DNA from 3 places in the Fusobacterium mortiferum ATCC 9817 genome. Region 3 is predicted to be linked to each of the others. Evidence: riboswitches for the same ligand, from Rfam matches in the RefSeq annotation. Region 3 holds a riboswitch; each other region holds the start of a gene.
What was found. Region 3 has a riboswitch for S-adenosylmethionine ahead of metF (methylenetetrahydrofolate reductase [NAD(P)H]). Riboswitches for the same ligand answer to the same signal wherever they lie in the genome.
Positions count from the first base shown of each region.

Region 1 (2,279 bases), on a different contig from region 3:
TTTTTTTGTAATGTCAGCTTTTGGTCTTGAAAATACTTCTACAATATCTCCTTGTTCCTTAATTTCTCCATCTTCCATAACTATAACTCTATCACATATTTCTTTTATTACCTCCATTTGATGTGTTATTAGGATAATTGTAACTCCTAATTCTTGATTAACTTTTTTTAGAAGCTTCAGAATAGAAATTGTAGTTTCAGGGTCTAGAGCAGAAGTAGCTTCATCACACAGAATTATATCTGGTTTATTAGCAAGAGCTCTTGCTATACCTACTCTCTGTTTTTGTCCTCCAGATAGTTGAGATGGATAATTCTCCTTTTTCTCTTTTAAGTTAACTAGTTCAAGTAACTCCTCTACTCTTAAATCTATCTCCTTTTTAGATAAGTTACTTCCCTTTAATGGATAGGAGATATTTTTAGAGATGGTTCTACTTTTCATTAGATTAAAGTGTTGAAATATCATTCCTATTTTTTTTCTAATTTCTCGAAGTTCTTTATCATTTAGAGTATTTAGTGTGACTCCATTAATGATAACTTCTCCAGTAGTGGGTGGTTCTAAGAGATTTATACATCTGAGTAGTGTACTTTTACCTGCTCCAGAGTATCCTATAATCCCTACGATTTCCCCAGGATTAAAAGAGAGATTGATATTTTTCAATGCCTCTACTTTTTTTCCATTGTCATAGTAAGTCTTGCTGATGTTCTTTAGTTCAATCATAAAATCCTCCCTAGAAAAAAATTATAAAAAAAACTCTATTACCATCAAGTAATAGAGTTGGATACAAAATTAGTATCTTCCATCTGTCTGGAATTAGCACCACATCTATAAGATAGGTTGCTGAAACGTCATAGAGCCAGTCTCTCGGTTTCTCTTGATGGTTTGTTTTTTGTTGTTGGGGTAATTATATACCTGAGAATACTATTTTGTCAATATTTTTTTATAATAATTCTCTATATTTTTTGATATACTGTTTTTTAACTAGTGTAACTAGTAGCATATATCCTACTATTGTTAGGATTAAGAAGAACCAATAGATAAGTGGTAATTGAGTTAATCCTAATAGATTTCCTAAAGGAGTATATGGAATTATTGAAACAATTAAAATTCCTAACATTGTAAGTACAGTTACAGGTAAAGAAGTTATACTTTGAATAAAAGGAATTTTTGGAGTTCTTATCATATGGATAACTAGAGTTTGCGACCACATAGATTCAATAAACCAACCTGTTTGGAACATAGCTTCATAAGCTGCTCTCAATGTTTCTTGCTCAACTGGGATAGAGTTGTATAGCACTCCATTCGATACAAACATAGGACAGATTACAAAATACATCAATAAGTATGTAGTTATATCAAATATAGAACTAGTAGGTCCTATCCATAACATAAATTTTCCAATAGAGCTTGCTTCCCATTTTCTAGGAATTTTTAAAAACTCTTTATCTACATTATCCCAAGGGATAGCAGTACAAGATAGGTCATAGATTAGATTTAATAGAATTAAGTGTATGCTCATCATTGGTAAAAATGGTAAGAAAGCACTAGCAGCTAATACTGAAAACATATTACCAAAGTTAGATGAAGCAGTCATCTTAATATACTTAATCATATTAGCATAAGTTTTACGTCCCTCTATAATTCCCTCTTCTAATACCATTAAATCTTTTTCAAGTAAGATTATATCAGCAGATTCCTTAGCTATATCCACAGCTGTATCAACAGATATTCCTATATCTGCCTCTTTCATAGCAGCAGCATCATTTATTCCATCTCCCATAAATCCAACTGTATGTCCATTCTCTTTTAAGATTTGAACAATTCTAGTTTTTTGCATAGGAGATAGTTTTGCAAAGATATCTACCTTTTCAATAACAGTTGAAAGTTCTTCATCACTCATATTATCTATATCTGAGCCAAGTAAAATATTTTTACTATTAAGTCCAACTTTTCCACAAATACTTTTAGTAACTTTATCATTATCTCCAGTTAGAACCTTAGTTCTTACACCATACTCTTTTAGAGCAGCAATAGCCTTAGCAGTTGTAGGTTTAGGTGGGTCTAAGAAAGCAAGATATCCCATAAGTACCATATCTACTTCATCTTTTACTCCAAAACTATCCACAGGAGATGGATTAGTTTTTTGAGCAAGAGCAATAACACGAAGTCCGTCTTCATTGAATTTTTCAACAGTTTTTAAAACTTCCTCTTTTATCTCATCAGTAAGTAAAACTATCTCACCTTTAAACTCTGTATATTTACAAATAGATAACATCTCTTCA
Region 1 covers NZ_GL987994.1:651,427-653,705, forward strand. Annotated here, with positions in the region: gene FMAG_RS12680 (methionine ABC transporter ATP-binding protein) at 1-717, opposite strand, end outside; SAM riboswitch class I at 794-881, opposite strand; gene mgtA (magnesium-translocating P-type ATPase) at 938-2,279, opposite strand, start outside.
Region 1: linked by a shared signal. The riboswitch ahead of FMAG_RS12680 (methionine ABC transporter ATP-binding protein) and the one ahead of metF (methylenetetrahydrofolate reductase [NAD(P)H]) in region 3 are both predicted to bind S-adenosylmethionine.

Region 2 (2,279 bases), on a different contig from region 3:
CAAGGTCGGGTACAAATCAGTTAAACTCGAAAAAGATTTGTACCACAAGCAGAAAATATACTACTTAAAGTCCAAACCTCGACATATTATTATTGTTATTATTAAATTGTGCAGTTAAACCAAAAATGTGAAACTTCATAATCTGCCTCCATAACAATTAAATCTATGTGTTAAGAATACACCTTTTTTAAAAAAAAGTCAATATTTTTTTGAAAAAATATTTTTAATTTTAATAAATAAAAAAAGAAGTTATAAAATTATAGTATATAATCTCATAACTTCTTCAAATTTTACTATTTATTTAATATAGCTTTTAATTCTTCAACTTTATTTGTTTTTTCCCAAGGAATATCTAAGTCAGTTCTTCCAATATGTCCAAATGCTGCTAAGTCTTGATATTTGAATTTTCCACTTCTTAATTCTAATGATTTTTCTATTCCTCTTGGTGTTAAATCAAATACTTTTTTAACAGCTTCAGCAAGCTCTATCTCACTTACTTTTCCTGTTCCAAATGTATCTACTTTTACTGATGTAGGTTCTACTACTCCTATTGCATAAGATAATTGTACTTCACATTTATCTGCTAAATCTGCTGCTACTATGTTTTTAGCTACCCATCTTGCTGCATAAGCTGCTGATCTGTCAACTTTTGAAGGGTCTTTTCCTGAGAATGCTCCTCCACCATGTCTGAAGTATCCACCATAAGTATCTACTATGATTTTTCTTCCAGTAAGTCCTGTATCTCCGTGTGGTCCTCCTATAACGAATCTTCCAGTTGGATTGATATGATATTTTTTAACATCAGCTGGATTTAAATTATATGCTTCAAGTACAGGTCTTATTACTTTCTCTTTAACATCAGCTTTTATTTGCTCTTGAGTTACATCAGGATTGTGTTGTACAGATAGTACTATTGTATCAACGTGGTCAATCTTTCCATTTTCATCATAAGCTAAAGTTACTTGAGCCTTAGCATCAGGTCTAGCCCATGCTAATTCTTTACTTCTAGTCATTTTAGTTAATCTTACAAGAATTTCTCTAGCTAAAACTAAAGCAAGTGGCATAAGTTCTGGAGTTTCTTTTACAGCTCCACCAAACATTATTCCTTGGTCTCCAGCTCCACCAACATCTACTCCCATAGCGATATCAGGTGATTGAGCATGTATGGCGTTTAAAACACCACAGTTAGAGTCAAATCCCATTCCTTCTCTATATCCAATTTCATCTATCTTTTTTCTAACTATATCTTGGATATCAATATAAGTAGAAGTAGTAATCTCCCCACCAACAATAACTTGTCCAGTAGTACAGAAAACTTCACAAGCTACTCTTGAACTAGGGTCATCAGCAAGACAAGCATCTAATACAGCATCAGATATTTGGTCAGATACTTTATCAGGGTGTCCAGGTGATACGAATTCAGATGTAAAATAAGTTAAATTTTTCATTTTTTATTTTCCTCCTAAAAATTAAACAAAAATATTAATAAAAAATCCCTTCACCTAGATAGATGAAGGGCTCATAAGTCAAGTCCAAGTTTCTCATCCATCTATCAGGAGTTAGCACCACACTTGTAAAAGCAGGTTGCTGAGATGTCATAGGGCCAGTCCCTCAATCTCTCTTGATGGTCTACATTTTAAATTTACAAAATATTATATCATTAAATACTAAAAAAGTCAATAATTATTTATTAAATATCTCTACTGAGATAGGAGATTTATCTAATTGTATATTATTTCTTTCACTATTTCTAAATATTCCTAATGGTTTTCCAAGTGGTAAAAATTCTCTTCCAAAAGTTTTATTCAATACATTTGCAGCAGAACCATAAAATGACATAAGAGCAATTAATAATTCTGATATAGCAGCTAACATATGAGTGTAATGATAAGCTATTCCAAAAGATGAAAGTGCTAATCCTATAAATAAGAAATCTATTAAGATAAAAATAATAAGTAATGTCTTGTTAGTTTCAATAGACCCTATTGTCATATATAGTGTAAAAATTAAATAACCTAAAAATACGAATCCAAAAGCTTTTGGGTCAGCAGCAGCTTTCATTGTTTCACCAAATACTCCAAGTTGTATCATCCAACCCATAGCCATTCCAAACCAAAAGAAAGCATATCCACCAAAGGCAGTAGTACCAAATACATTCCCATGTTTTATATCGTTTAAACAGGCTATAAGTTGTACAAAAGCTCCTAAAAATATTGCCCAAGGAATAACAAGTGATACTCCACTTACAATTCCAAATTTATTAGCTGAAGCTACGAAAG
Region 2 covers NZ_GL987994.1:120,727-123,005, forward strand. Annotated here, with positions in the region: gene metK (methionine adenosyltransferase) at 294-1,448, opposite strand; SAM riboswitch class I at 1,543-1,631, opposite strand; gene FMAG_RS10265 (acetate uptake transporter) at 1,684-2,279, opposite strand, start outside.
Region 2: linked by a shared signal. The riboswitch ahead of metK (methionine adenosyltransferase) and the one ahead of metF (methylenetetrahydrofolate reductase [NAD(P)H]) in region 3 are both predicted to bind S-adenosylmethionine.

Region 3 (2,279 bases):
CAATCCTTCAATTTGTTCACTGTATGCTTCCTTGAGATAATCAAATTCTAAATCTCTATCATAGGGATTTTTTCCACTAGGAATAGTAAGAGTTTTATTTGTAGGACCTATTGAACCAGCTATATAGATTTTTTTCTCACTAGTAGTGGTTACCTCTTTGGCAAGTTCGGCACTTCTTTTAGCTATCTCATATGCTCTCTCTGAAAACCCATACTCATTTAGAGAGATTTTATTACAGTTAAAAGAGTTTGTTTCAATAATATCAGCTCCAGCTTCAATATATTTTAAATGAATATCTTTTATTATATCAGGACGAGTGATATTTAAAATCTCGTTACAACCTTTTTTACCGAGATAATCATCAGAGTTTAAGTTATATTTTTGAATAGCAGTTCCCATAGCTCCATCTAATACTAAAATTCTTTTCTGTAACTCTTTTTTAATATCCATAATTTTCATCTCTCTTTCTTAAAATATTTCCAATATTTTCCATTATTTTTTTAGAAGCTTCCACTCTGTTCATTGTGTATATGTGTATTCCTGCTATATCATCAGAGATAAGCTCTATTATCTGTTCCATAGCATAAGCAATTCCTGCTTCTCTCATAGCTATTGGATTATCTTCATATCTATCTAATATCCTTTTCAATTTTTCAGGGATACTACAACCACACATAGAGGTAATTCTTCTGATTTGTTTACCATTTGTTATGGGCATAACTCCTGCTATCAGTGGAGTTTTTATATTAAGCTTTCCCAATTTTTCTTTAAATTCATAAAACTTTTCATTTTCAAAAAATATCTGTGAGATAAGGAAGTCAGTTCCACTATCTACTTTAGTCTTTAAATTGAATAGATCTAATAAATCATTTGTTTCTTGGTGACCTTCTGGATAAAAAGCTCCTCCAATAGAAAAATCTCCATATTCTTTAATGTATTTTATCAAATCATTAGCATGAGAAAACTCACCTATTTTATTTTCACACTCTTGTGGAATATCTCCTCTTAAAGCCATAATATTTTCTATATTATTTTTATTTAAATCTTTCAATATCTCATCAATCTCTTTTTTTGTTGCTCCTATACAAGTCAAATGAGCAAGAGCTTCTATATTATTTATATTTTTTATTTTAGAAGCAATATCTACAGTGTTTCTTCTAGTACTTCCACCAGCTCCATAAGTAACACTCATAAAGTCTGGTTTTAAAAGAGAAAGCTCATCTATAACTTCATAAACTTTTTCAAGAGTATATATTTTGTTAGGTGGAAATACCTCAAAAGAGATAGTAGGTTGTTTCTGTTTAAATAGTTCTTTTATTTTCATATTTTCCTCCAAGTGTTTTATAATAAAAAAACTTCCTTTATCTGATAGATAAAAGAAGTTAAAAACTTTATACTATTACCATCTATCAGGAATTAGCACCACACCATAAGGTAGGTTGCTGAGATATCACAAGGCCTGTCCTTCAATCTCTCTCTATGGATTTATTTTGTCAATTTTATCATAATAATATCTCTGTGTCAACAATAACTTGATTGTCCTTCAAAAAAATGATTTAATAGTAGTGGGGGGATATAATGAGTTTAAATAGAAAAGAGTTAGATATTCTTGAAGAGTTAAGTAGAGAAGAAAAATTGACATTGGGATATCTTTCTGAAAAATATGAAGTAAGTGAGAGAAATATAAGATATAGTATTGATAACTTAAATTATTATTTAACAAAGTTTTCTTTTCAAGAGATAGGAATAAAAAAAGGGGAATTAAACTGGCGAAGTAGTAGAGAGAGGTTAGAGGAGTTTATACAAAGCATTGATATAGATAACTATATTTTCTCGAAAGAAGAGAGAGAAAATTATATTTTAATAAAGTATTTATTCAGTGAAAATACTACTATAACAGAGATAGAAAAATATCTAAAAGTAAGCCGTCCTACAATAAAAAAGGATATAATCTCTCTTAATGAGTACCTTAAAGAGTTTGAGTTAGAGTTTGTAAGAGAGGAAAATGGAATAAATATAAAGGGAAAAGAGAAGAAATTACGTCATCTCAAACTTTTAAAACTTTTAGAGTATTTGGATATAAAAGATAATAAAATAATATTCTTATCTAAGATATATCTTACAGAAAAAGAGGAGTTAGAAGTAATAAAAAAATATGTAGGAAAAATAGATACAACTCTTTTTTACAATTTGCTTTTTAAAATAGAGAAAGCTTTAAGTGTAAAATTTGATAAACAATTTGAAAAATTAATATATATCTATCTTATTCCTACAGTGGA
Region 3 covers NZ_GL987988.1:797,216-799,494, forward strand. Annotated here, with positions in the region: gene FMAG_RS04865 (homocysteine S-methyltransferase family protein) at 1-450, opposite strand, end outside; gene metF (methylenetetrahydrofolate reductase [NAD(P)H]) at 440-1,324, opposite strand; SAM riboswitch class I at 1,400-1,486, opposite strand; gene FMAG_RS04875 (helix-turn-helix domain-containing protein) at 1,579-2,279, shown strand, end outside.